DNA from 4 places in the Mangrovibacillus sp. Mu-81 genome. Region 3 is predicted to be linked to each of the others. Evidence: riboswitches for the same ligand, from Rfam matches in the RefSeq annotation. Region 3 holds a riboswitch; each other region holds the start of a gene.
What was found. Region 3 has a riboswitch for S-adenosylmethionine ahead of V6B33_RS00445 (homoserine dehydrogenase). Riboswitches for the same ligand answer to the same signal wherever they lie in the genome.

Region 1 (7,434 bases), on a different contig from region 3:
TGTATGAAGCCATCATACTCACTATCCTCGTCTTGCCATTAACGACCGTATTAATCGGGAATGAACTGAAACTGATAGGAAGGAAAGATTTTGTGCTGTCGGCGAAATTGCTTGGAGGCAGTAACAAGCACTTACTCTGGACGCATCTCTTCCCTCATCTTGCACCGAGATTATTCATTATATTCGGCAATCAATTCATTCAGACCCTTCTTATACTGGTGCATATGGGATTATTCCATCTGTTCCTGGGCGGAACCATCATCACCGGGGGCGACATGCCTGACCCGCCAAAATCGGGGACATTCGAATGGGCGGGATTGATCAGTTCTGCCAGGTATTCACTGATGACCGGAAAATATTGGATTGCGGTTGCTCCGCTTGTTGCGTTTATGCTCGCCATCATCGCCATGCAGCTCATCGTACAGGGTGTGAAGGAGATCCAGCAGCAGAAAGTCGGGGTACTGGTTGACAATACCCCTATCCAAACAAAGCACAAGCTGGTGAAAAAGAAAACATACCAGCCTGTATTGGAGGATTTCCAGTTTACTCAGCAGCATAATCTTAAAGGATAGAAGGGGGAAATGGATATGAGTGGTACAAGACCGAAGCTGCCCTTGACAGACGAAGAGAGAAAATCATTGCGCCGGGAAAAGATTAAACTGAGCGACCTTTATGAGCTTACTCCTGAAGAATTGAGTGACAGATTGAATCTATCGTTCGAGAGAGCGCGTTATTTAGTCGGGATGGCCATTTTTCAGAGAATCCCCTCAATCGGTCCGAACATGGCCCATAATGTAGTGGAAGATCTTCAATACTATTCATATGAAGAGATTAAGAATGAAAAAGGGGAAGACCTCACCCTGACGCTCGAGAAGAAATACGGAGTGTGGATGGACCCTTGCGTGGAAGATTCCCTGAGGTGTGTTGTACACCATGCCCGTAACCCGGACAGCAGTAAGAACTGGTGGGACTTTACCGAAGAGAGAAAAGCATACAGAAACAAGCACGGCTACCCGTCTGACCGTCCGACAAAAGCGTGGGATGCGCGTTAAGTAAATATCAGTAACCAAGGAGCTTCCCTTACTCAACGATGAAGCTCTTTTGGATGAGAGGATCAAAAGTTTTTGTGATTCATTATGTCTCCTATATAATCAAAGAATAAGAAAGGAGAGGGTCACATGGATTATGCAATGATTACTGGAGCCACAAGGGGGCTTGGCGAGTCAATCGCGAAACGTTTCATTGAGAAAGGGATTTCACTCATCAATGTTTCTAGGTCGGATAATGCTTCGTTAAGAGAGCTTTGTGAAGAAAGAAGCGTATCCTATCAGTTCTTCCAATGCGACCTGTCTGATCCGCAGGAAACAGAGGAAATGATGAGGGAAGCGGGAAGTCATGTATTCAGCTTGAATGCAGACCGAATCTACCTCGTGCAAAACGCAGGGGTAGTGACGCCGATCAATCCTTCGGGGCAGGTGGATAACAGCGATCTCAAGAAGAGCGTCCATGTGAACCTGCTGTCGCCCATGATTGTGACGAATGAAATGCTGATGGCTTCGCAAGGATCCAGTAGTCAGCTGATCATGGTCAACGTCAGCTCAGGGGCAGGGAGCAGACCTGTTTACGGCTGGAGTACGTACTGTTCCACGAAAGCGGGAATCAATATGCTGACAGAAACCGTGAGCCTGGAGCTTTCAAAGAACGGGAGCCGGCATAAAGCCATTGCTTTCAGTCCAGGGGTAATGGATACCGATATGCAGGGTACAATCCGTTCCTCTTCGGAAGAATCATTTGCAGATGTAGAAAACTTTAAGAGATACAAAGAGCAGGGCATGCTGAGAGACACGGATACAGTCGCAGAGGTCCTGGTGAAGCTTGTAACCGAAACAGAAATCGAATCAGGCAAGCTTTATCATGTGAATGATTTATTGTAATTCTGTATTGACAATACAAAGAAAGAGACAAATCTCAATTAAATGAGATTTGTCTCTTCTTTTTACGAGCGTACTGTGCTCGGTTCGGCTGCTTTGGATCGTGTGAACTTCGGCAGTGCGAATCGGATCGCCACCAGACCGCATACTGCTGTCAGGATTGGATAGAAAGCATATGGAATAACGCTTACTGGTGATATTCCTGCCGTTTCTGCAACCAATAATGCCTGTGCTCCATAAGGGATCAGGCCTTGAACGGAGCAAGAGAATATATCCAGAATACTAGCAGACTTACGGGCGTCTACTCCATAATTGTCACCGATCTCTTTTGCCAGCGGACCTGCAATGATAATAGAAATCGTATTGTTCGCCGTGCAAAGATTCGTTGAACTGACAAGTCCTGCTGTTGCCAATTGTGCTCCCTGCGGTGATCTGATCCTGCGGGTGGCAAGATAAAGCAGCGCCTGGATGCCCCCGTTATAGCGGATAAGTTCAACCACGCCGCCGATCAGCACAGTCAGAATGACGATTTCCGCCATGCCGGTCATTCCATCGGCAATGCTTCCGAAATAACTGGCAGGTGTAAAGCTTCCATCAATAAATCCGATGATTCCGGAAAAGACAATTCCTCCAAATAAAACCACGAACACATTCAAACCTGCCAATGCACCGATGATGACTCCCAGGTAAGGAAGGATTTTCACCCAATTATAGGTCTGTGCGTCTACAGTTGAATGATTTCCTGCGGTTATAAAGAATAAGATCACCATCGTAAGAATCGCTGCAGGAAGAACAATAAAGAAATTCACCTTGAATTTATCTTTCATCTCCGTTTTCTGTGTACGCACGGCTGCTATCGTTGTATCAGAAATGAACGATAGATTGTCACCGAACATCGCTCCTCCGATGACAGTAGCCATCGCAATAGGCATGGCGATGTCAGTACCTGAACTGATCCCGACACCGATTGGGGCAAGTGCCGCGATCGTACCCATTGAAGTACCCATGGATAGTGAAACGAACGCTGCAATTAAAAATAATCCAACAATCAGTAGATTTTCTGGAAGTACAGATAGGGCAAGGTTCACCGTTGAATCAACGGCGCCCATTTTTTCTGCTACTCCCGAGAACGCACCGGCTAAAAGGAAGATGAAGACCATGATCATAATATCAGGGTGTCCTGCACCTTTAGCAAAGCGTTCCACTTTAGCATTCAGAGATTCCTTTCGATTCATGAGAAGCGCCGCAACAGCAGCGATAATAATGGAAACTAATACTGGGAAAGCGTAAAAATCTCCTGAAAGGATTCCCGCACCCAGAAAGAGTGAAACAAATATGAGTAATGGCAATAATGCCGACAGTTTACCTTTTTCTTCAAACATTCGAACAACTCCTTTTGACAATTGGCTTTCGTGATGAATTTTTATGGGATGGACATTTACCGGCAATACTACTTCAGGCGACGAATGTTGACGGCGGCCAGCAAGCCTGTCCTATCGGTACCAATTTCAACGACCTTTCATTATCCGGGCCGATAAAATAGTAACGATAAAAATAAAAAACCTCTTCAAATTAAGAAGAGGTTTCCAATATGAGAAACACTCTCCTTATCTTTCAAGCATCTCTGCTTGCTGGATGTGGCACAGCACTCGAATTGAGTCCGCTGCCGAGACATCACAGGGCCAGTCCCTCCGTCTCTCTGGATAAGAAGAATTATCCTATTCATTTGTGAAATTATACTTACATACTTTAAGACGTTTAAGAAAAAAAGTCAAACGGGAATTTGTTTTCCTTTTCTAAGGGACAGCGAAATCAGTGCATCCGTCATTGTTGAATGGGAATCTGGCAAGTTGATTACTATGGGATTTTTCCATCAAATCAGCCGTTCAACAGGTGAAAAGATGTATCCAGAAAAAGGAATGATTTTATTTACAATTACCTTGAATAGGACTAGTATTATAGGGATAAAAAAACATCTGGGGGATACGGAAGTGGAAAGAACGATACGAAATCAAGTTTTTACACTGCAAGGTTTTTACTTTTTAACCTTTTTTGGAGTGGGGAGTTTATATCCGCTGTTAAGTGTATATCTGAGTGAAAGTGTGGGATTGAATGGATACCAGATCGGGACAATCATGTCGATCGGGCCGATCATGATGATATTCTTTCAGCCGGTCTGGGGGATGGTAAGTGACGCGACCAACCGGCCTACACAGGTGCTGGCCTTTACTTCATTGGTTGCCGGCATATTTGCCCTCGGGTATCTTATAACCGATCTTTATTACGGACTGCTTCTGATTGCAATACTCGTTGCAGTTTTTCAGAGTGCGATTATCCCGGTTTCAGATAGTATCAGTCTGAAATATACGAGTAAAGTCCGTTACAATTATGGAAATATTCGTTTGTTTGGTTCATTGGGGTTCGGTGTTGCCGTGTATGTGATGGGAAGATTATCGGAAGGTTTCATAGGACCGACCATCATTTTCTACGCCTTCTTCATCTGTCTTGTGTTTTCAGCCGTACTGGCTTTCCGTTTCCCGAAGGAACGGGCTGCGGCAAAGCTTGATTTGAAAGCTGGGATGAAGGAACTATTCGCACTGAAGAAATTTTTGATCTTTTTGGCCGTCACGTTCATGGTGTTCGGTCCGAATCTCGCGAATAATACGTACTTCGGATTATTCGTTGAAGACTCCGGCGGAACATATGCCGGAATCGGTCTTGCATTCTTGATCGCCGTACTATCCGAAGTGCCTTTCATGAGAGTGGCAGGCAGCTGGATTGACCGCTTTGGTTTATTGACGGTAGCGGCTTTGGCAGGAGCTGCGTCCTTGATCCGCTGGCTGTTCTACTTCACGGAACCAAGTCTTTGGCTTGTGTACAGCTCAGCTGTCATGCAGGGTCTCGCAATCGGTCTATTCGTTCCGGCAGGACTGCGTTATATAAGGGAAATCACCCCAGCTCATATCACAGCTACAGCGGTCACCATTTATTCGGCAATCGGAAATGGTCTGGGAAACTGGTTCAGTACCTTTATCGGCGGGTTCATTCTCGAAACATTCTCCATCTATGCAGTCTATTTATTTTTTGCACTCCTCTCATTAATCGGCATTGTCCTTTGCTTTGTATTGATGAAAGAAGAGAAGAAAGAAGTTCTTGCCTATTAACTGCGTAAAAGCTGAATGAGAAATTTTTAAAGTGGTTCTGTTTTGAAGTACAAAACATGAATGACCAGTGCTTATCGTATAGTAATTCGCACCGGAATTAAAATGGAAAATGCTTGGAGACATATTAATATGCTCCAAGCATTTTTTCATCCTAAGATTCGCATTGGTTGGCGATTTCCAAATCTACAAGAATATCCAGAAAATAAGCTACTAAAATAAGGGAAGAAACTCCTCTTATTGAGGAAACAGCACGAAAAACAGAGTAAATAGAGGTGAAAATTTCCTCTAATTACTTCAAAAGCATGAAAATGGAACGTTCTTCTTTGCCTTAACGGGAAAAACTGCCCTTATATCCCTCGAACCTAACCCTATTCTGATGGATAACGGAAAAAACTTCCCTTATTTAAACAATCAAAGACGTTACTCACAATAAAGGATGAAAAAATCTGCCTCTTTTATCTGCCTCTAGAAATCAGCACCCACCTCCTGCTAGTTAAATAGCATCCGCAGCACACCAAGTGGGATAACAATTCGCATGTGAATTTTCATGCTACATAAATAAGCTTATGACCCTGTTAAAAGGGGTTCAAAGGGCAGATTTACTTATTTCAACCGCTATATATATCAACAAAAAGAAGCAGTCTAATTCAGTTGCGAATAGGACTGCTAATCGGTGTGCTAATTTAGTTTTTAAATTCGAGATCCGAAACCGTTAAGAAATTTTCAGGCAGTTTTTTGTTCAATATTTTAATACACAGCCAGCAGCGGGAAAACGAAATCTTGCACGGAAATCATTAGCGGTAGTAAAGGAAGATATTTTCTCAAAATAATTTTCCCATTAAAGGTTTGAATTTTCTCAAAAAGAGGTACAAAAAGAAATAAGTAAAACAAATCAATCAACAAACTGCCATAAAATAAATTATTTAAATGATAAAAATGCTAACTAATCGAAAAGGAGTTCGATCACATGGATAACAACTTTCTATACTCAAAAAACAATGCAAATCTTGGAGATAAGATTGAATTTAAACGAAAGAAGCATATCGTGAACGGTGTGGTGACTTCGTTAAGAGAAAATACAGTCATCGTCAGCGTGGAAAATGATGATGCGAAAAAACTGGACCTTCCCGATCATCAGACAGTAGTTTCCCACAAAAACTATGTCATCGTGGAACGGGCGGGTGCAGAAACACAGCCGGTCTTCGTGTATGACGGCTGGAACAGTGCATTAAAAGCATAGAACTTAAAAGGCTGACCTCCCAACCAAATGGGGTGTCAGCCTTTTTCTATGTCCAGCTGCAACGATTATCGGCTGATCGATCCGCCTTCGCATTTCTAATTATCCAGCTCCGGCGGCTAGGACCTCGAGGTCATAAGCTAAATGGTCCAAGAAGGCATAAAAACCGCCTTCCAGGCCCATTCATCTTATGCTTGTCGGGTCTGAACGATCCGCCTCCGCATTTCTTATTTTTTATTCAGCCTTCCCACATACTCTTCGATCATTTCTTTGGTCACTAATTTCCGCTGCGGCACAACTCCCTGACGTGCAAGGGCATTGATCTTCTGTGTGGCGTCGTTTATTCTTCCAGTTGAAAAAATCTCGTCTGCCTGACAAAGTTTCACTGCTTCGTCGATTGCCTGTTCTCTTTCTTCGTCTAACCTCATGAATTGTTGTACAAGATGATTTTGTTTAGTGGAATGTTTGGTAATGGCCTTATGTACACTCATGTCCTCAATCCTCTCCGTCCGGAATATTCTCTGTCTTTATTATGCTTTTTTATTGATGAAATGGCAATGCTCCTTTATTAATTCATCCTGATTCACAAGTAGACCCCGCCCGGAGTTTACATTGAATGTTAAAAGTGCTGAATGAATACTAAAATATGCCAATTATTATGTTGACTTGAACGTTCTATTTTAGTAGTTTCAAAGTAAGCTGCAGGAATGGAGTGAAATGGGTGAAATACGCATTGATTCGTACAAGTTTTTTAAGCGTACTTTGGGGCGCATACATATACAATTCTTCGGATGATTTACTCTCGCTTATCATACAGCTGTTGATCTGCTCTCTTTCTTTTGCACTCTTTTTTATTACTCCTATTACTGGAAACCCTCTTTTTATCTTTATATGTCAGGCCATTCTTCTCTTGGTGTCGACTCTGGCAGGCTCGACACCGGCTTTAGCCTGGAGTGTCTTATTCTATTTCCACATTGAAGCATGCATTATTCTTCAGCCCGCGAAGTATCGGCTTTTTCTTTGCAGTACGCTCATATTCTTTGGGATCGAAGCATTCCTTTTTGGGGAATCCTTTTCAATCGCAGCTCTGTCCGTTTTTGCC
Region 2 (7,434 bases), on a different contig from region 3:
GCATCAAATTCTCCCGATGAGTAAGGAATGAAGTTTTCCCTATATTTCAAAAGAATTCCCCTTAGATTTCCCTTTTCGTCAAAATCCCCCCAGATGGTTTGGAATTCCTGCTCGTATCCAAATGCTTCGATATCACCGATGATGAACAAATTTTCAGCAGGCTGTTCCTGGATTAACTTCTGGCATTGTTCGTCATCTACCTGTGTTAACACCCTAATCATTTTCCTGTCCCCTTTTATAAGTTTTAATTGATATATTACCAAAATTTCTAATATTTAGTAAAGTGTTATGTGAATTAAAGTTTTAAGTTTGTTTTAAAAAATGAAATATAGGGAAAGTTAGCATCAATACATGATGAAGGAGGCGGTAAACATGTTGTGGACCATCATTGGAATACTGGTAGTCCTGTGGCTGTTAGGGTTGATCTTTAAGATTGGCGGAGCCATCATCCATATATTATTGGTCGTTGCCCTGGTCGTGTTTTTATGGAATCTGATAACGGGCAGGAAGAAAGGCTTATAACCTGAGGGAAAAGAGGAGAAATCCTCTTTTTTATTTAGAAACAGGCCGGAAAGCAGGAAAATTGAATTTATCTCCTATTCCAAACAAAAAAACCGACCAGCCAGACACTTGGAAAGTGTTTGACTGATCAGTTGCGGTTGATCATCGTTATTTTACTGCCGGTCCGCCTTTGGCTTCGATTTCAGCTGGTACGTTTGTGAACTTCTTGAAGTTGTTGTTGAATTGGCGTGCAAGTTCGGCTGCCTTTACTTTGTACGCTTTTTCATTTGACCATGTTCTGATCGGAAGGAGGACTTCATCAGGTACTCCCGGTACATGGACTGGAATGTTCAGGCCGAAGATTTCGTCTGTTTCGGTTTCAACGTTTGTCAGTTCGCCTTCAAGTGCTGCCTGCACCATCGCGCGTGTGTAGGAGAGCTTCATGCGGCTGCCTGCACCATATTCTCCACCAGTCCAGCCGGTGTTGACGAGATACACTTCAGCATTGTGCTCATCGATTTTCTTTCCGAGCATTTCTGCGTAACGGGTCGCAGCAAGCGGAAGAAACGGAGAACCGAAGCATGTTGAGAAAGTTGCCTGCGGCGAAGTGATGCCGCGCTCGGTTCCTGCCAGTTTGGATGTATAGCCGCTAAGGAAGTGATACATTGCCTGCTCTTTCGTCAGCTTGCTGATCGGAGGCAATACCCCGAATGCATCCGCAGTCAGGAATACGATTGTATTTGGGTGTCCTGCGATGCTTGGCTCCACTATGTTATCCATTGCCTGCAGCGGGTAGGCAGCACGTGTATTTTCAGTCAATGTGTTATCCTCATAATCAGGAATGCGCGAGTCTTCATCGAGCACTACGTTTTCCAACACGGATCCGAAGCGGATGGCGTCATAGATTTGAGGTTCTTTCTCACGTGTCAGACCAATGCATTTCGCGTAGCATCCGCCTTCGATATTGAATACGCCGTTCGGGGACCAGCCGTGTTCGTCATCCCCGATCAGACGGCGGTTGGGGTCGGCTGATAAAGTCGTTTTCCCGGTACCGGAAAGGCCGAAGAATAACGCTACATCACCTTCACGCCCTACGTTTGCAGAACAGTGCATGGAAAGGATGTCGGATTCAGGAAGCATGTAATTCATGACAGAGAAAATGGATTTCTTCATTTCTCCTGCATATTCAGTCCCGCCAATCAGTACGACCCGCTTCTCGAATGAAACGATGATGAAAGTTTCAGAGTTGGTGCCGTCTACAGCTGGGTCTGCCTTAAAGTTAGGTGCTGAAACGATTGTGAACTCAGATTTATGTGAATTTAGCTCTTCCGCAGCCGGTCGGATGAACAGTTGATGGGCAAAGAGATTATGCCATGCAAATTCATTGATGACCTGGATTGGAAGTCTATGTTTTGGATCTGCACCGGCAAATCCGTTAAATACGAATACTTCTTCTTTTTCTTTTAAGTATTCAAGAACTTTATGATATAATTTATCGAATGATTCAGCGGAGATCGGCTGATTTACAGATCCCCAATCGATTTTATCTTTGGTTGAAGGCTCCTCGACAATGAACTTATCTTTAGGAGAGCGCCCTGTATATTTACCGGTTTCAGCTCTGACCGCACCTGAAGAAGTTAAAGCGCCTTCATTTCTATGAAGAACTTTTTCCACTAATTGTGAAACAGATAGTTGATTTTTGATGTTTTGACCGTTAAGTAATTCTGTTAACTCATTAGACATGCTCACTGAATTCATTAGAACCCTTCCTTTATATAAATTTAAATACCCCTTTATTGTTTCTTTTCAAAAATAGTATAACACAATCAATTTATTAGTCTATACTATTTAGATGTTTTTTATTATGTGACTTAAATTTGTAACAATTTTCTTAAAAAATATAACGGATTTCATCCTATCTAAGCAGTTTATGCTTATCCATGAAAATTTCTTCATACATTTACCCACGTTTCTTCCTTTCTTCTTATATAAATGTCACTCATGATCTGGTTCAATGGATTAAGAGATTATAGGGATGCCTGCTGTTAATCTTTTCTTATAAAAAAGTGTTTGACACCCTGTATTGTTAACGTTATTATTGTACCTTGAACGGATACTCTTATCCTGAGCTGGTGGAGGGAGCAGACCCTATGAAACCCAGCAACCTGCTAAATAGATTCTTGATCTTTCCGAATGGGGAAGGTCCCATGAAGCGAAGGTGCTAAACTGAGGCAAGGTGGATAACCTTGAACGATAAGAGAGAAAAGGCGCGGCTATGATGTGAAACCTTTCCTCTTTATGCTTTTCGAGAGGAAGGGTTTTTTCTGTTTTATAGTGGAGCACAAGTGATTAAATGTCATGTTTTTATATCATGGCGTTTTCCTTATAAAAAAACCATGTTTACTTCATACTACTTAGGGAAATGAGTACCGTATCTGTTTGAATGTTTTGTCGGTGAAGACCGGCAAATATGCTTAAGGAGGAACCTTAATGTCAACGAAACGTCGTCTGTTTACATCTGAGTCCGTAACGGAAGGACATCCAGATAAAATTTGTGATCAAATTTCCGATTCCATTCTTGATGCTATTCTCACGAATGATCCGAATGCCCGTGTAGCATGTGAAACATCTGTCACGACAGGTCTTGTACTTGTTGCAGGTGAAATCACTACAAATACGTATGTCGATATCCCAAAAATCGTTCGGGAAACAATCCGCGGAATCGGATATACCCGTGCGAAATATGGTTTCGATGCAGAAACATGTGCCGTACTTACATCGATCGATGAGCAGTCTGCTGATATCGCACTAGGTGTAGATCAAGCGCTTGAAGCACGCGAAGGACAAATGTCTGATGCTGAAATCGACGCAATCGGCGCCGGTGATCAGGGCCTGATGTTCGGATTTGCCTGCAATGAAACGAAAGAGCTTATGCCTCTTCCGATTTCACTGGCACACAAACTTTCACGCCAGCTGACCGAAGTACGTAAAGAAGAAGTTCTTCCTTACCTTCGTCCGGACGGTAAAACGCAGGTAACGGTTGAATATGATGAGAACGATAAGCCAGTCCGCATCGATACAATCGTTATCTCAACTCAACACCATCCGGAAGTTTCACTGGAGCAAATCCAGCGTAACCTGAAAGAATATGTCATCGAGCCGGTTGTTCCAAAAGAACTGATTGATGAAAAAACAAAGTACTTCATCAACCCGACTGGCCGTTTCGTTATTGGCGGACCTCAAGGGGATGCAGGACTTACTGGCCGTAAAATCATTGTTGACACGTACGGCGGTTATGCACGCCACGGCGGCGGTGCTTTCTCTGGTAAGGATGCAACGAAAGTTGACCGTTCAGCAGCTTATGCTGCTCGTTATGTAGCGAAAAATATCGTAGCAGCCGGACTCGCTGAAAAATGTGAAGTTCAATTGGCATATGCGATCGGTGTAGCACAACCGGTATCGATCTCAGTGGATACATTCGGAACAGGCAAAGTTTCTGAAGATGTATTGGTTGATGTCGTAAGCAGCAACTTTGACTTGCGCCCTGCAGGAATCATCAGAATGCTCGACCTTCGCCGTCCGATTTACAAGCAGACAGCTGCTTACGGACACTTTGGCCGCAACGATCTTGATCTTCCATGGGAGCGTACAAACAAAGCTGATGTATTGAAGGCTGAGGCTCTAAAGTAATAACAGGTATGAGAAAAACCAACACTTGAAATGGGTGTTGGTTTTTTTGAATTGATAAGAAAGAGTAAATTTAACTCGAGAATTGTCCAGCTCCAGGGCTTAGAGGCACATGTCATAAGCCAAACCGTCCGCGCCTTCCTGGCCGGTCCGTCTTATGCCACACGCCTCTGAGCAAAGCCCTTCCGCTTTTCTAATTAACGGAGTCATCCCGTAATTTAACACGAGTAATCAGCAGGTGGTTTGGGTATCACAAGTATAAGACTTAAAAGGGTTTGATGCTTTTATAATATTGACCTTTCTCGGCGTATTCCCTGGAAATCCGCTTCATTTCACTGATGTCATGATCGTTCAATTCACGCACCACTTTTGCCGGACGTCCAAAGGCAAGAGTATTTGGCGGGATGACCTTTCCTTGAGGAACCAGGCTGCCGGCACCGATGAAGGCACCTTCGCCGATTTCGGCATTATCGAGGATGATCGATCCCATCCCGATCAAGGCCTTTTTTCTGATTTTACAACTATGTAGAATGACTCCGTGGCCGACTGTTACTTCGTCTTCGAGGATCAGCGGATTATTGGGACTCTGGTGAAGAATGGAGTTGTCCTGAACATTTACTCTTCGTCCGATTCTGGTTGCTGCCACATCCCCTCTGATGACGGAATTGAACCAGATGCTGGATTCTTCCCCGATTTCGACGTCCCCGGAAATTGTTACATAATCGGCGATAAAAGCAGATTCAGCTATCGTTGGTTTATTATCTTTATATGGATAGAGCATTTTTCACTACCCCTTTCAATAATATTTACTATAATAATGGTAGCAGATACGAACAATTTGAGAAACATTTAAGGAGGATTTGCCATGTGGAAATGGGAAACAGATCAAGAGGCAAAGGCAGTCATCGTCATCATTCATGGAGCAATGGAGCATCATGGCCGATACGGCTGGCTCATTGAAATGTGGCGCTCATCAGGTTTCCATGTCATCATGGGTGACCTGCCGGGACAGGGGATGACGTCCAGGAGACAAAGAGGACATATCGATTCGTTTGACGAATATATAATCGAGGTAAAAGATTGGGTTCAGGCCGCCTATCAGTTTGAACTGCCTGTCTTCGTCCTTGGTCACAGCATGGGCGGCCTGATTACCGTTCGCATGCTGCAGGAATCTCATGTGAACATTGCCGGAGTCATTCTGTCATCTCCTTGTCTGGGGCTGGTGGATGGTCCTTCAAAACCGATCGAACTTCTTTCTTACGGATTGAATAAGATTGCCCCGATGGTCAAGTTCCCATCCGGCCTGACGGTTGAGATGGCGACCAGAAATGCAGATGTGAGGGAAATTGACAGCAACGATACGCTTTATATCACAAAGGTATCCGTGCGCTGGTACAGGGAGCTCGCACAAGCCATCAAGCTTGCCACGGTCAATTTAAATAAATTGCCCGATGTGCCGCTTCTCGTGCTGCAGGCCGGTGATGATAAAATCGTCGATAAAAAAGCGGTAAAGAAATGGTTCAATGAGCTCTCTTTATCGGAGATGCACTATAAAGAATGGCCGAAATGCTATCATGAGATTTATAATGAACCGGAACGGGAAGAGATCTTCGAATATTCCAAGATATTTATTGAAAGCCGCTTGAAAGCGCTGGGGTATATTATATAAATGAGGTGATAAGCTTGTCTGTACCTGCAAGTCCCTTTACATTAATGAGAAAAGTATATCGGGATATTTTCCCGCTTGTCCACGCGGAGCTGGATTATTGGAAAAACAAAGCTGATGCCATTCCGAATGAAGAATTAAGAAAACAGGCATTGGCAAGCATTAAACATAAGACATTCCATTGCGAAGGCGGATCAATCCTGTCGATTTTATCGTTGAAAAAGAAAAAGGAGACGATCCGCTTCACCGTCGCATATCAAACGATCAGCGATTACCTGGATAATCTTTGTGACCGGAGCACCTCGCTCGACCCGAATGATTTTGAACTTCTCCATCAGTCCATGAAAGATTCGCTGACGGTCGGGGCTGAGCCTGTGAACTACTATTCGCTCAGGGAAGATCAGGATGATGGAGGTTATTTGCGTGATCTGGTGATGGCTTGTCAGGAGTCACTGGCTGAAATTCCTCACTATTATAGTATAAAAACAGAACTTCTCGAACTCTGTGAGTATTATTGCGACCTGCAAATACATAAACACGTGAAAGCGGAAGAAAGGGAAGGGAGGCTGCAGAAATGGTTCGAGAGCCATCGTTCAAACCTTCCGGAGATGGACTGGTATGAGTTTTCTGCATGCTCAGGCTCCACATTAGGCATCTTTTGCCTCGTTTCCTATGCAAGCAGACCGGACTTTCACCCTTCCTATACTGAAAAAATAAAAGAGGGCTATTTTCCTTATATACAAGGGCTTCATATCCTGCTGGATTATTTCATCGATCAGGAAGAAGATCAGGAGGGGGGAGACCTTAATTTCTGCTTTTACTATGAAAATGATGAGCACTTAAGAGAGAGATTGATTCATTTTTTGCGAAAGGCGGATGAACATACTAATCAATTGCCGCACTCAAGCTTTCACCGATTAATCAATAAGGGATTGATCGGGGTGTACCTGTCTGATGAAAAAGCCCGCCGTCAAAAACGAGTACAAAGTTTTTCCAGAGAATTCCTCGGGCAAGCCGGATGGGTGACAAAATTCTTTTTTTGGAATGGAAAAATGTATCGAAAATTGAAAAAAGCCAAATAACCGCCATAGTTATTCCGAACTATGAAATAAAATAGTCCCAAACTAAAAACTAGTCCTAGTAATATAGGACTAGTTTTTTTAGCGTTATATCCCGATTTTAATGGTAAAATATTCCCTTGTAAAATTTTATCATAGTAGTAAATAACTGTTTTATGTCAGAATATATGGATTTTTCTGAAAAATCTAGTATATTGTAATTAGTTGTAAAAATATAGTACATATTAAGGGGGAATGGCGTGTTGAAAACACGTAAAGTATTATCTATGGCTCTAACTGCCGCCTTGGGTATCGGAGCATTTGCGGTACCGGCATCAGCGGGGACTGTAGTACCAGAGAATGTGCTGGCGAAGCCGACGGTGAAAGTTGATCCTAGTCATGGAGGAGCATTTGATGCAGGAATTGCTAATGACGAGCGTATTATTGAAATGTTGAAAAAGGAAGGAAAACTTTCAAATGATGCAACGCCTGTTCAAGCTCAAAAAGCATTGAAGTCTTATC
Region 3 (7,434 bases):
GTAGTGTACACCGACCTTGGAACTGGAGTTCATGAGTCCCGCGGGCAGGATACAACGTATAATGCGATTCTTTATTCGGGATCGTATGAAGAGCTTGATGGTTTCGATACCCTGACGATCGATGAAGCGGTTGAGGGGATTCCGGGTTACACAGAAACACAGGGCTCGTTGAAGATGATTGTGGTTTTCCTGTTTATTATTTCTGCCTTTGTGTCGAGTGTGTTCTTCTATGTCATCACGATTCACAAGCAGAATCAGCTGGGGGTGCTGAAGGCGATCGGGGCGACGACAGGCTATATTGTGAAAAGCATCATGATCCAGGTCAGCCTGTTGACAGCGATTGGCTTGGTGGTCAGCGGCGGGTTTGTATATGGTATGACGCAGGTCATCCCGGAAGATATGCCATTCAGGCTGACGCCGGTGCTGTTAGCGGGGACGGCAGGACTGTTTCTTCTATTGAATCTGCTTGGTGCTTTATTATCCGTGCGCCAAGTGGCAAAAACAGATGCACTTGAAGCGATCGGGAGGGTTGAATAATGACAAAAGCGATATTGAAGCTTGAGAATCTTTCGAAAACATTTGGAGACGGTGATACGACGGTACAGGTTCTAAAGAACATTTCATATACGGTGAAGCGTGGGGAGTTTGCGGCGATTGTCGGGCCGTCCGGGTCCGGGAAGAGCACATTGCTGTCGATTATCGGCGCGCTGTTGACTCCGAGCACAGGAAAGGTAATGATTGATGAAGAAGACATTTCGGGTTACAGCTCAACACAGCTGACCTCTGTCCGGTTGAACAGGATCGGGTTCATTTTTCAAGCAGCAAACCTGATCCCTTATTTGACGGTAAAAGAACAGCTGCTCCTCGTGCATGATATCGGGAGAAAAAGAAAGACTGATACTCGGGCGATCGAGCTGCTTGAGCACCTGGGCTTGAGCCACCGTCTGAAGAATTATCCAGACAAACTTTCAGGCGGGGAAAAACAGAGAGTGGCGATTGCCAGAGCCTTTATGAATGATCCGGATATGATCCTGGCCGATGAGCCGACGGCGAGCCTCGATTCAGCGCGGGGGAAAAAGGTGGTCGAGATGATTGCGAAAGAGGTCAAATCAAGAAACAAGGCTGCACTGATGGTCACCCATGATGAACGGGTCCTCCATCTCTGTGACCGGGTATTATATATAGAAGATGGACGAATAATGGAGAAGTAACAGAAGGGGCTGTCAGTAACGGCAGCCCAGGTTCACATTGTATGGAAAGCAGGTGATGGCATGTCGATAAAGAAGAGGCTGCTCTTATCGAATATCGGAATGATTGTCATTCCCCTTGTCAGTCTTCTAATCGTGGAAATCGTGGTTGGATATGTGTTCTTTTATGTATTGAATGGGAAGAATCTGCAAACTTTCCTGACTCTCCGCTTCGGTGCGCTGGTGGTCATTTTAGTCTTGACGAACGGGTTGCTGACCTATTTTATGTCAAAGAGCATCATAGAACCGATCAAGAAGTTGTCGTTCGCAGCACGAAAGATCAGTGAAGGGGATCTTGATGTTAGTGTGGCGTCTGACAAGAAGGATGAATTGGGGCAATTATCGAATACATTTGAAGAGATGCGCCTGAAGCTGAAGGAAGCAGAGACGGTTCAAAGGCAATACGAGCTGAATCGTCAGGAGCTTATCGCGAGCATTTCCCATGACTTGAAAACACCGTTAACCTCGATCAAAGGGTATGTGAGCGGGATCGAAGATGGCATCGCCGGCACTCCAGACAAGCTGAACCGATACATGGCCAAGATCAAGAAGAATGCCCATGATATGGACGGACTCATCGATGAACTGTTCCTATATTCGAAGCTGGATATGGACCAATTGCCGTTTCAATTTGAAAAGGTCCACCTTGATGCGTATTTTGATGATTTCATCGACGAACTTTCCTTTACTCTTGAAAAGGAACACGGTGAAGCGCTGCTATCCTATGAAAGGTCAGGTTCTTATCTCGTTGAAGCTGACAGGGAAAAGCTGGACCGGGTCGTCAAGAATATCACGCAAAACAGTTTAAAGTATATGAATAAAGAACAGAAAGAAATTCAGGTCATCCTCACGGAGCTTGAGTATGATGTCAAGGTGGAGATTCAGGATAATGGGAGCGGGATACCGGAAACGGAACTGCCCCGTATCTTTGACAGCTTCTACAGGACGGACATCTCGAGAAACTCCGCCACAGGAGGAAGCGGGCTTGGCCTGTCCATTGCCAAAAAAATCATAGAAGGGCACGGCGGGAGCATTTGGGCAGAAAGTAAGCCGGGTATAGGAACAAGCATTTATTTTACATTGAAAAAGGTGAAGGATCATGCAAAACATACTGATCATTGAAGATGAGAAGGATATCGCGGAACTCGAAAGGGACTATCTCGATGTGAGCGGCTTTGCTTGTGACCTGGCATCGACAGGCGGAGAGGGGCTTGCCCTTGCTAGGATCAACACATATAGCCTCATTCTGCTTGATCTGATGCTGCCGGATACGGACGGATTCCAGCTATGCAAGGAGCTCAGGGAATTTCTCGACATCCCGATCTTAATGGTCACTGCAAGAAAAGAAGACATCGACAAAATCAGGGGCTTCGACCGCGGAGCCGATGACTACATCGTCAAACCCTTCACCCCCAGTGAACTCGTCGCACGGGTAAAAGCTCATATTGCCAGATACGAACGCTTGATCAACCGTGACATGAAAAAAGTGATCGAAATCCGGAACCTCGTCATCGATCCGGACTCCCGCAGAGTATTCGTCGACTCAGAAGAAAAAATCGTGACCGCCAAAGAATTCGACCTTCTGTATTTTCTGGCCACTAACCCAAACAGAGTCTTCAGCAAAGAACATCTGTTTGAACGGATTTGGGGGTATGACTCTTTAGGGGATTTGACGACGGTTACGGTGCATATCAGGAAGATCCGGGAGAAGATTGAGGAGGAACCTTCGTCGCCTGTGTTTATTGAAACAATTTGGGGTGTGGGGTATCGGTTTAGATCCTAATTGCATCGGGGAATTAAATAATGGCAGAAAGTTATCTTGGGTAGCTTTAGGCTGTGGATTGTTTTTCAAGTTACTGGTTACTGGTTCCACCGCATACGTTTAAATATCATAGTAAACCGATAGGTAATGATATTATCTGTGTCATTAGAAAGAATTTTTTAAAAATACTAAAAATAGTATTGACGAGGCAATGAATCCTCTTTATAATCCAATTCATACTCAAATAGCAAGTAATACCAAAACCAAACATTATAACTCTTATCAAGAGCGGCGGAGGGATAGGCCCGATGAAGCCCGGCAACCTGCAGGATCAGACTGTAAAGGTGCCAATTCCTACAGATTCCATACGGATCTGGAAGATAAGGGGAGGAGCATGATTATTTAGCCCTCTTCTTAATAGAAGAGGGCTTTTCTGTATACCCTCTTCTTTTCCGCTCTCACTTCCCTCAAGTGGATCTTCATGGAATGAATCAATTCTTAAGTATAAAGTGAAAATTCGATAATAGGAGGCTGAATCATGTCAACGATTAATGTGGCAATTCTGGGTTTCGGAACGGTAGGGCAAGGAGTCTGTGAAGCAATCGATACTCATCAGGACAGATTGAAGGAAGTACTGGGTAAAGAGGTGAAGGTAAGGGCGATTCTTATAAAAGATCCCGCAAAAGAGAGGGACATTGATCCATCCATCAACGTCACAACGGATTTCCAAGACATTCTGGATATCCCGGACCTGCACGTCATCTTTGAAGCGATCGTGGGGGAGGAGCCGAGCTTTACGTATTTAACCGAAGCCATTGAGAAGGGAGTTCATATCGTCACGGCCAATAAAGCGATGTTTGCCAAATATGGTCCCGGGCTATTGGAAAAAGCGGAAAGGAACGGGGTATCGGTTGGATTTGAAGCGACGACAGCCGGGGGAATACCGGTGATCGGCAGTATCAGGCAGCTTCTGAAGGTGAATGAAATCAGACAAATTCAAGGGATTTTAAATGGGACGTCCAACTTCATCTTATCTCAAATGAGAAATAGAGGCCTTGCCTTTGATACAGCCTTAAAGATTGCTCAGGAGAAGGGCTACGCTGAAGCCGATCCGACAAATGATATCGAAGGTCATGATGCGTTCTATAAATTGCTGATTTTAAGTCAAACAGCCTTTGGCAGACAGCCCGATTGGAAGAATATTCGACGTAAGGGGATATCCCACCTGACTGCAGAGTGGATCCAGGCAGCGGAATCTTTTCGATTGCGGTTCAAGCATGCAGGTTCTCTCTTGAGGGATTCAATTGACCGTATCAAAGGTGAAGTAGAGCCCATCCTGGTTCATGACACCCATCCTTTTTACGGTGTGGAGGATGTAGAAAATGCCATATCTCTAAAGGGTAGTCTTGTAGGGAGGATTACCCTGCTTGGTCCAGGAGCTGGAAAATTGCCTACAGGCAGCGCCATGGTAGAAGATTTTCTGTCGTTGATAGAGAGGAAGTACACGGCCTCTGCCGAAAGCATAGCGAGGACCGGGGAGGTTCAGGTTGAGAGCAGCCGCCAATGGGTTCTGAGAATCCGTGAAGAGGATGATTATCAAAACTGGATTTCATCGTTCACTTTAAAGGATCATATTCAGCTTGGCGATTACTTGTACGTATTTGTTGAAGGCAGGAAACATACACTGGAATCGCTTCTTCGGACGCATGATCATATTCAAGCTGTGTCTATTCTGGATGAAATTCCTTTGGAAAATGAAGCGAAGACTGGAGCTGCAATTTCCCAGAAGTAATCTTTAATAAATATGGTCTGATAGAAAGTAGGGGTATCATTGAGTATGATTGTTCAAAAGTTTGGTGGAACCTCTGTTGGTTCAACAGATCGAATCAAACGTATGGTCTTTCATGTCATGAAGGAAAGAGAAAAAGGCCATGATGTTGTCGCAGTAGTATCAGCAATGAATAAAACGACGGATACACTCGTAAGATTGGCAGGGGAACTCTCTGCAAAGCAAAGCAAGAGAGAAATGGATATGCTCTTAAGTACCGGCGAGCAGGTGACGATCTCCCTTTTGACCATGGCCCTGCAGCATACGGGGCTGGAAGCCGTATCCCTGACAGGCAGACAGGCGGGAATCCAAACGGACGGAGTATTTGGGAATGCCAAGATTACCTCGATCGATACCGATCGGATAAAATCGGAGTTATCAAAAGGACGAATCGTCGTGGCCGCCGGTTTTCAAGGAATCACGGATAAAGGAGAAATAACTACATTAGGCAGGGGCGGTTCGGATACGACTGCAGCTGCTCTTGCCGCCGCTTTAAAAGCGGATAGGTGTGATGTTTATACGGATGTAGATGGAGTGTATACTTCGGATCCGCGAATCGTGCCCCGGGCAGCAAAAATTGACAGCCTCTCCTATGATGAGATGCTGCGTTTAGCTGCCATGGGAGCTGCTGTCCTGCATCCGAGAGCGATCAAACATGCGAAGGAACATCATGTGCCACTTGTGGTTTGTTCCAGTTCGAATGAGGGGCGGGGGACCGTCATTAGCGAAAGAACACAGAGTAATGCACCTATTGTCGGGATAGCCTACCAGAAAGACATTTCTGTTCTGACAATCTTTGACTGTCAGGGAGGAGAGTCACTGATTCTTTATGATCTCGATTCCCATCATATTGAGACAGAAATCATTAAATACAAGGAAAACCTTATCCTCATAGTAAAAGATCAGGATTTTCAAGAAGTAAAGAGAATCGTTGGACAATACAATCAAGCCTATTCTTATATAGAAGAGAGAGAAGATCTATCAAAGGTGTCCGTGATAGGACGCATCAACTCAACACATGAGGTAAAAGAGAAGGTTACCAACGTTTTTCATGACTGCCATATTGCGAAGGAGTCCATATGGGAATCCACTGCAGGATTAAGTGCGCTGGTTGACAGGTGTGATGTAGAAAAGGCTGCCAGGGTCCTTCATACGCACTTTGGTTTGGATTATGTAGAATCAAGGAGAGCTGTTTTGTAAACGGATAGGGAGGTGATACATTCTGTCTCTCATCGTTTCAAAATGAAAAAAAGTGTATAGGCAACCCTATATATTTTTTACCTAAGACTGATTGAAACTGGAGTACCGATTGGAACGAGTCCCGCTATTCATGGTGCGTTTTGCGGTAATGAAATTAAATATCAAAAATAAAGGAAATATCTTCTTGACAGTCGAATATTAGCCTATAACCAGAATTAACTATTCCGAGGAGGAGGATTCTTGTGCGTCCACGACCATTATGTATTGAAAATCCTGAGCATGATAGGTATGTTAGTCTTGTGCCAGATGGAGATATTGAAGAAATACTTAGTAAGCAACGAACTAAGACGATTAACCTCTTAAGCAGCGTATCAGAGGAGACAGCAAGGAAGGCATACGCACCAGGGAAATGGACTTTAAAAGAAGTGATTGGACACATGACCGACTCGGAACGTGTGATGTCGTATCGAATGCTTGCCATTGCACGAAATGAAAGTGCATCACTCCCAGCAATGGAACAGGATCAATACGTTTCTGCGGCAAACTTCAACAAATTATCCTGGGAGCAGTTACTAGCTGGTTTAGACATGGTACGCTCCAACACGTTAAGCCTTATTTCAACCATTGATGATGCAGCATGGGTTCGTAATGGAACTGTAATGAACAACCCAGTTTCGGTAGGAACCATTGCATATGGCATTGCCGGGCACGAGTTACACCATATGAAAGTGATTAGTGATAAATACTTATAAGTCTTATTCTATTAATGAAAAACCTAATTTCTCATTTAATGCTGAAAAATTAGGTTTTTTAATATTGAACCTTCCTTAACATTGTAACTTCAAAACAGACCCCGTTACGGTCCATCCTTCTCTTTATTCAATTATTGTACAGTCTAGTTGAATAAGAGAACTCCCCGAAAAAGTTCATTCTTGATTCATAGCAAACAACAAAAAACTCACCGTCACAATGAGGTGAGTAAAAATGAAAATTTTCCTAGTCCTTAATAGTAGAAAGTGCAATTTGAAGGTTAGCGAAGGTGGAGATTGAGCTGAAATCAATCCCTAGTTGGACCATTGTTTGTGCAATTTCTGGTCTTATGCCAGTCAGCATGGGTCTAATACCAAGAAGTCTGAGTGAATCTATAACCTTGAAAATTCTGTCAGCCACCATTGTATCAATGATTGGTACTCCTGAAAGATCAATTAGAAGGTATTCAAGAGAAAGTTGAGCGCTTTTCGATAGTGCCTGATCCATGAGTTCCTGTGCCCTTTTTGTATCGACATCACCAATCAATGGAAGAACCCCTATTCCGTTTTGTATTTTTATGACCGGAATTGAAAGTTCTAATACAGACGTTTCCGCTGCATGTATTCTGTTTGTGTAAAAACGGGTAT
Region 4 (7,434 bases), on a different contig from region 3:
TAGAAATGATTGAATTGGAGCTCGCCATCCTCATCCGCCGGGCAACCAATCTCTCTTCCAACAAAAAACTGGGCAGCCTCGACCGCTCCGCATATTTATTGCTGCGACGAATCGCCAATAAAGGAGCAGCAGGCGTGAAACTGCTGGCAGAAGAATTCATGCTCGACATTTCCACCATCAGCAGACAGGCAGCCTCCCTCGAACAGAAAGGTTTCTTGTACCGTATTCCTGACCCTTTGGACGGGAGATCCTATAAACTGGACATCACAGAACTAGGGAAAAGTGTCTTTAAAGAACATATGGAAGCGCGTTTAAAGAGGTTATCGGAGATCATAGAGGAATGGCCGGACGAAGAACGTGAAGTTTTTGGGAAGTTGTTGAAGAAGTTTAATGAGTCGTTGATTTTGTGAAGGATTTAGGAGAGCTGGAGTGGCTCTCTTTTTATTTGAAGCAAGTATTTTATGTTGTTGATGGCATTTCATCAACGTATTGATGAATACGTTATGAGGAGGAGAACGGGGTCTATCATTAGCACAGGACTTGCCTATTCATGGTGAAAATATTTATTAAAACAGTAGAGGCTCCTGAATTATATCACCTTTTATAGTAAGGAAAAAGCACCTTCTTCCCGATTACGTTAATGCAGTAACGTGTCAGGAGTCAGGTGCTTTTTTTACATTCATCTTTATCAGACTTACTTTGTTCCTTATTTCACGAGCAGCTCTTCTCTCGTTTGTTCTGCCGCTTTCACCATCACCTGAAGTGCTGCAACAGTTTCCTCCATACCCCTGGTTTTTAAGCCACAATCGGGATTAATCCAGAATAGCTTTGGATCAAGTACTTGAAGCGCACGATGAATATTTCTGGTCAACTCTTCTAGTAATGGTACCCGCGGACTGTGAATATCGTATACACCAAGACCGATTCCCTTATCATACGTATTATCTTCAAAGGCATGAATTAACTCCCCGTGGCTTCTTGATGTTTCAATAGAAATAACATCCGCATCGAGTGCTTTAATTGCATGAATAATATTCTTAAAGTCTGAATAACACATATGGGTATGGATTTGGGTCTCATTTTGAACAGAGGATGTTGCCAATTTAAATGTATAAACCGCCGCATCCAGATAGCCTGCCCATTTTTCACGTTTTAACGGCAGCCCTTCCCGAATGGCCGGCTCATCCACTTGAATCATGCGGATTCCATTTTCCTCTAGTGCTTCCACCTCTTTTCGAAGCGAAAGTGCAATTTGTCTTGCCACCTCGTAGCGTGAAATATCATTACGGACAAATGACCAATTTAAAATCGTAGTCGGACCTGTCAACATTCCTTTTACCGGTTTGTTTGTTAATGATTGGGCATATACAGTTTCTGCAACTGTCATTGGTTTCTTAAAAGCAACATCACCATAAATTAGCGGAGGCTTCACACATCTGGAACCATATGACTGAACCCAGCCGTATTTTGTAAATCGAAAGCCGGCTAATTTTTCTCCAAAGTATTCAACCATATCTGTCCGTTCAAATTCCCCATGTACGAACACATCCAAACCAAGATCTTCTTGAATATCGATCCACTTTTTTATTTCTGCCTTAATATAGACTTCATATTCATTGTCAGTTAATTCGCCCTTCCGCCATTTTAACCGCTGTTTTCTTACTTCTTTCGTTTGTGGGAAGCTGCCAATAGTTGTCGTAGGCAATAATGGTAATTGGAAAGCCTTTTCTTGAAGCCCTCTTCGTACTGTATATGGCGCCTTCCGCTCTGCTTGATCCTTCTGTAAGCTGCGAATGGCTTCTCGAACTTGCGTATTATTTCGAATCGATGATTGGTTTATTTCATGAATTGCTTTTGTGGTTTCATCGATTTCTTTTTGTATCACTCGTTTTCCATTGTTCATGCCATTTGTAAGTGTACTAATTTCTTCTAATTTTTCATCGGCAAATGCCAGTGCATTTCTTAGAATCTCATCGAGCAATTCTTCATTTTTTACTGTCACAGGAACATGCAATAGGCTTGATGATGGCTGAACAATTAGTCTTGTTTTTGAAACAACCTCTTCAATTTCGCTTAGAAGTGACATTGTTCCTTCGAGATCGGCACGCCAAATGTTTCGTCCGTCAATAACTCCAGCTGCAAGTCCCTTATTCTTGGGAAAACCATACTTTTTCAATGCTGCAAGATTCTGACCGTTATCATGGACAAAATCAAGACCAATTCCCTGAACAGGAAGTGATACGACCTCTTTGTAATGCTCAATACTATCAAAATAAGTTTGCACTATCACCTTAACGTTTGGTGCTGCATCATGTAATGCCTGATAGACTTCGTTAACTAAAGAAAGCTCATCTCTTGGAATAGTAGTTGCTAAGATTGGTTCATCTATTTGAACCCATTCCACTCCCTCTGTCTCTAGTTCACGTAAAATTTCCGCATAAAGCGGGACAAATTGCTCGACAACTGCTTTAAAGTCACTTTTATCATATCCTTTTGATAACTTTACGAATGTAATCGGACCTAAAATAATTGGTTTACCATGAATACCAAGTTTTTGCTTCGCCTCTTGAAAAAATTGAAGCGGACGATTTTCCACAAGAGCAGGTACTGTTTCATTGAGCTCTGGAACGATATAGTGGTAGTTTGTGTTAAACCACTTTGTCATTTCAGCAGCCACCGCCTCTTTCGTTCCTCGAGCGATATCAAAATAGGTTTCAAGCGACACCTTCCCGCCGCTGTAGTTAAAACGTTTCGGTACTAAACCGAACATAACAGCCGTATCCAGGACATGATCATACAAGCTAAAGTCCCCGACAGGAATTAAATCAATTCCGTGCTCCTTCTGCTTTTTAAGATGCTGCAGGCGAATCTCTTCTATTTGCTTTAAGAATGCCTCTTTTTCTAACTTTCCTGCCCAAAACTGTTCCAGGGCTTGTTTCCATTCACGTTTTTCCCCAATTCTTGGGTATCCTACATTCGAGCTTATCACTTTTTCCATAATGGGTTACCTCTCCTTTTCCATACAAATCTTAGTTTCGAACCTAAAAAATCTCCCTTTTCAAAAAAAGAAAAGAGAGATTGATACGTATAATTAACTAGAGTTCGAACCTTCTGGTTTACTGAGCACGTATTTCTCACCTCCCCTATATCCCCGTAGAGTACTAGCGCATACAACAGGCAGGTTTCCTGACTTAGGTTCATTGCTTCTTATCCCTTCCCATTCCCTATAAAACAGTGGCTACTCGATAAGTTGCTCCCCAATACAGTGGCGGGACCGTGCCGGCTTTTCACCGGTCTTCCCTTTTAAGCCGCGTAGATGATCCACACAGCACCTGAAGCTTTTGATATGAAGTTTTAGCAAAACAATTTTTATTTTATAAACATAAACAGCCTCTCTAGTAGAACATAGAGAGGCTGGCGAATCCTTTTTCATCCCTCTCATTTGCCAAAGCAATATGCCTTGCTGGAATTAGCACCTTTTTAACACAGTTGTTAAATGGTTGCCGGGCTTCATAGGGCCAGTCCCTCCGCCTCTCTTCATAAGAGTATTAAAATTTTTAATGTTTTGAATTTAAATGCAATGGTAGCATTTTGTACAGGGGTTGTCAAAGATTATTAATGCAGTACAAAGTTCCATAACCAAATATTCACTTGGATGACACGCTGCCGATAAAGTAGTATTTTTTGAAAATAGTTATTTTAGAGGAGCTTAAAGATGTTTACGAATAAAAAGTCCTCTAAATAAAGTAAAAACCTCCCAGAAGCTCAGAGAACTTTTGGGAGGTAAATAACATATATAGGGGTTTGTTTCTTCAAATGACAAGCAGTATGTCATTTTTAACAAAGCCTCGAACCTTTTCACAGTAAGGTTTTGGGCGTTATTACATCATGCCGCCCATTCCACCCATACCGCCCATGTCAGGCATGCCGCCGCCAGCGTTTTCTTCAGGAATGTCTGCAACTACTGCTTCAGTAGTTAAGAACATTGCTGCAACGGATGCTGCGTTTTGAAGTGCGGAACGAGTTACTTTAGTTGGGTCAACGATACCTTTTTCAATCATGTTAACCCACTCGCCAGTTGCTGCGTTGAATCCTACACCCACTTGTTCTTTCTTCAGGCGCTCTACGATGATAGAACCTTCTAGTCCAGCGTTGTGAGCGATTTGACGGATTGGCTCTTCAAGTGCGCGAAGCACGATGTTGATACCAGTTGCTACGTCTGCGTCTGCTTCGATTGAAGCGACTTTGTTGTATACGTTCACAAGGGCAGTACCACCACCGGAAACGATCCCTTCTTCCACCGCTGCGCGAGTAGAGTTCAAGGCGTCTTCGATGCGAAGTTTACGCTCTTTAAGCTCAGTTTCAGTTGCAGCACCGACTTTCACGACTGCTACACCGCCTGCAAGCTTGGCAAGGCGCTCTTGTAATTTTTCTTTATCGAATTCAGAAGTAGACTCTTCGTGTTGAACACGGATTTGATTCACGCGTCCTGCAATCTTTTGTGGATCTCCAGAGCCTTCTACTACTGTTGTGTTTTCTTTTGTTACGACAACTTTCGCTGCACGGCCCAGTTGAGTGACGTTTGCAGATTTAAGGTCTAAACCTAAATCTTCCGTGATCACTTCACCGCCAGTTAGGATGGCAAGGTCTTCAAGCATTGCTTTACGGCGGTCACCGAATCCAGGAGCTTTGACAGCCACTGCATTGAATGTGCCGCGAAGTTTGTTCACTACTAATGTAGCAAGTGCTTCACCTTCAACATCTTCAGCAACGATCAATAACGGCTTGCCTTGTTGTACCACTTGCTCAAGAACAGGAAGTACTTCCTGGATGTTGCCGATTTTTTTGTCCGTGATCAAGATGTATGGATTCTCAAGAACCGCTTCCATCTTGTCAGAGTCAGTTACCATGTATGGAGAAGCATATCCACGGTCGAATTGCATACCTTCCACTACGTCAAGCTCAGTCGTGAATCCTTTGGACTCTTCGATTGTGATGACGCCGTCGTTTCCAACGCGCTCCATTGCTTCTGCGATCAATTGACCGACTTCTTCGTCAGCAGCTGAAATTGCAGCAACCTGCGCGATTGAATCTTTGCCTTCGATCGGCTTGGAGATAGCTTTTAATTCTTCCACTGCAGTTTGAACCGCTTTTTCGATTCCTTTACGTACGCCTACAGGATTAGCCCCGGCTGTTACGTTTTTAAGACCTTCACGGATCATCGCCTGTGCAAGGACCGTTGCAGTTGTTGTACCGTCACCGGCAATTTCGTTTGTTTTGCTTGCTACTTCAGCTACAAGCTTTGCACCCATGTTTTCGAATGCATCTTCAAGTTCGATTTCTTTAGCAATCGTCACACCATCATTTGTGATAAGTGGTGAACCGTATTTCTTCTCGAGTACCACGTTACGTCCTTTTGGTCCAAGAGTTACTTTAACTGCGTTTGCTAATTGATCTACCCCACGAAGCATGGAACGGCGTGCTTCTTCGCTAAATTTAATATCCTTAGCCATATTCAAAGTCCTCCTCTTATTGTTTAAAGTAATGTTTTATATTTGATTGGTTGATTATTCGCCTACAACAGCCAGAATGTCGCTGTCACGAAGGATCAGATATTCTGTGCCTTGGTATTTCACTTCTGTACCTGCATATTTAGAGAAGATGATTCGATCGCCGACAGACACTTCAAGAGCTACGCGCTCACCGCTGTCAAGAACGCGACCTGTACCTACAGCAACAATCTTACCTTCCTGCGGCTTTTCCTTTGCGGAATCCGGCAGCACAATACCGCTTGCTGTTTTTTCTTCTGACTCAACTAGCTCGATAACGACGCGATCACCTAGTGGTTTTAACAAGTGAAACAACCTCCTTGAAAATATGTAAGTATTTTTTATTAGCACTCGTTTGTCGTGAGTGCTAACACAATTATTATATTAATTAATTCGTTTTCATTTTGCAAGTGTCCTGCTTAAAATTTTTTCGTCATTTTCCCCCTTTTTTCACACCTCTCTATCCTATGTCCGGTTTTGTCTTTGTATTCCGGATTTCTACCCTTCCCGCACCAAAGGCTACTATTTGAAGAGTTGAGCGATTATTAGTAGAATTGAACAAGATGACGATTAAAGGAGACGAAACGTTGAAAAAACATTTTGGATATATATTGATTGCATATATTGTCATGCAGCTTTCAAGTATTGTCGGGGTCCCGCTTCTTTATAAAATCGGGACGGATGTGATGGGTCAGCCTGCAGAACAGGTCAAGCAGCTTGTTCCCGGTTATTGGCTGATTATCAGCTTTTCCCTGGCACTGATTGTTGTATGGGCCATCCTTCGAAAAAGTGAAACAAGTACGCGGCTTGAGCGCAGTGCCCCTCTCAATTCAGGAAGTTCGATCGGTTGGGCCGTTGCAGGGATTTTCATCGCCTTCTTCGCTCAGTCCATTGCCATCCAAATTGAATATGCCATCGGGATTGAAATGGGATCCGAGAATACCCAGATGATCATCGGGATCATCGAAAAGGTGCCAGTGACAATGCTTGTGGCAGCCGTGATCGGTCCGATTTTAGAAGAGATCGTGTTCCGTAAGATCATCTTCGGCGTCCTTTATGAGAAGATGAATTTCTTCTTTGCGGCGCTGGTAAGTTCCATTATATTCGCGCTTGCCCACTTTGAGCCGGAGCATGTCATTCTGTATTCTGCGATGGGCTTTACCTTCGCTTTCTTATATGTAAGAACGAAGAGAATACTCGTGCCAATTTTTGCTCATGTTGCGATGAATACATCTGTCGTTCTAATCCAATCTATCTATAAGGACGATATTCAAAAGATCATGAATGAAGCTGAAAAAATTCAAGGATTTATTGGAGGATTATTTTTATGAGAAGATCACCGTTATTCTCGGGTGTGATCTATCTCCTGCTGGGAATACTTTTCACATACTTTGCAATTCAGAATGTAAGAGATGATGGTTGGGGATTTTTCACCTATATACTTGTCTTTCTGGCCACCCTTGACTTCGGTTCGGGGCTCAGAATGGTCATGATTCACTTCAAAATCAGAAAACAGCTCAAGAACAAAAAATAAGGATTGGTCCCATTGGGATCAATCCTTATTTTTATCTTCTTCGTATTGTTCCATCTCAAGCTTCTGTTCCGCTTCAAGTACCTTTTTATATCCAATCTTTGAAATCCAGATACTGATTTCATACAGGATGAATAGAGGCACTGTCACCATCAAATGGGATATGATATCCGGAGGAGTGATGAAAGCGGCAATGATGAAGAGGACAAAGTAAGAGACTTTCCTTGCTTGTGCCATCACCATTGGTGTGACGATCCCCAGACGCGTCAGGAACAGCATCGCCACGGGAAGCTGGAATAAAAAACCGAACGGGATCGTTATTTGAAATAAGAAATGGAAGTACTCATTGATACC

Region 1: another riboswitch for S-adenosylmethionine. It lies ahead of V6B33_RS19290 (Na+/H+ antiporter NhaC family protein); the one in region 3 lies ahead of V6B33_RS00445 (homoserine dehydrogenase).
Region 2: another riboswitch for S-adenosylmethionine. It lies ahead of metK (methionine adenosyltransferase); the one in region 3 lies ahead of V6B33_RS00445 (homoserine dehydrogenase).
Region 4: another riboswitch for S-adenosylmethionine. It lies ahead of metE (5-methyltetrahydropteroyltriglutamate--homocysteine S-methyltransferase); the one in region 3 lies ahead of V6B33_RS00445 (homoserine dehydrogenase).

The regions. Positions count from the first base shown of each region.
Region 1 covers NZ_JBAJHU010000013.1:44,048-51,481, reverse strand. The annotation lists gene V6B33_RS19305 (ABC transporter permease subunit) at 1-572, shown strand, start outside; gene V6B33_RS19300 (helix-hairpin-helix domain-containing protein) at 588-1,052, shown strand; gene V6B33_RS19295 ((S)-benzoin forming benzil reductase) at 1,179-1,934, shown strand; gene V6B33_RS19290 (Na+/H+ antiporter NhaC family protein) at 1,997-3,313, opposite strand; SAM riboswitch class I at 3,536-3,641, opposite strand; gene V6B33_RS19285 (MFS transporter) at 3,923-5,095, shown strand; gene V6B33_RS19280 (DUF2187 family protein) at 6,063-6,335, shown strand; gene V6B33_RS19275 (DUF2533 family protein) at 6,560-6,823, opposite strand; gene V6B33_RS19270 (sensor histidine kinase) at 7,054-7,434, shown strand, end outside.
Region 2 covers NZ_JBAJHU010000014.1:32,668-40,101, reverse strand. The annotation lists gene V6B33_RS19595 (GNAT family N-acetyltransferase) at 1-221, opposite strand, end outside; gene V6B33_RS19590 (lmo0937 family membrane protein) at 373-522, shown strand; gene pckA (phosphoenolpyruvate carboxykinase (ATP)) at 670-2,259, opposite strand; SAM riboswitch class I at 2,618-2,761, shown strand; gene metK (methionine adenosyltransferase) at 2,992-4,191, shown strand; gene V6B33_RS19575 (gamma carbonic anhydrase) at 4,454-4,969, opposite strand; gene V6B33_RS19570 (alpha/beta hydrolase) at 5,054-5,857, shown strand; gene V6B33_RS19565 (tetraprenyl-beta-curcumene synthase family protein) at 5,872-6,936, shown strand; gene V6B33_RS19560 (immune inhibitor A domain-containing protein) at 7,176-7,434, shown strand, end outside.
Region 3 covers NZ_JBAJHU010000001.1:83,968-91,401, forward strand. The annotation lists gene V6B33_RS00425 (ABC transporter permease) at 1-537, shown strand, start outside; gene V6B33_RS00430 (ABC transporter ATP-binding protein) at 537-1,211, shown strand; gene V6B33_RS00435 (sensor histidine kinase) at 1,272-2,369, shown strand; gene V6B33_RS00440 (response regulator transcription factor) at 2,347-3,030, shown strand; SAM riboswitch class I at 3,286-3,396, shown strand; gene V6B33_RS00445 (homoserine dehydrogenase) at 3,548-4,801, shown strand; gene V6B33_RS00450 (aspartate kinase) at 4,847-6,037, shown strand; gene V6B33_RS00455 (DinB family protein) at 6,280-6,789, shown strand; gene V6B33_RS00460 (STAS domain-containing protein) at 7,034-7,434, opposite strand, start outside.
Region 4 covers NZ_JBAJHU010000019.1:33,377-40,810, forward strand. The annotation lists gene V6B33_RS21280 (MarR family winged helix-turn-helix transcriptional regulator) at 1-410, shown strand, start outside; gene metE (5-methyltetrahydropteroyltriglutamate--homocysteine S-methyltransferase) at 707-2,998, opposite strand; cobalamin riboswitch at 3,160-3,351, opposite strand; SAM riboswitch class I at 3,436-3,546, opposite strand; gene groL (chaperonin GroEL) at 3,882-5,513, opposite strand; gene groES (co-chaperone GroES) at 5,568-5,855, opposite strand; gene V6B33_RS21300 (CPBP family intramembrane glutamic endopeptidase) at 6,137-6,880, shown strand; gene V6B33_RS21305 (YdiK family protein) at 6,877-7,083, shown strand; gene tatC (twin-arginine translocase subunit TatC) at 7,102-7,434, opposite strand, start outside.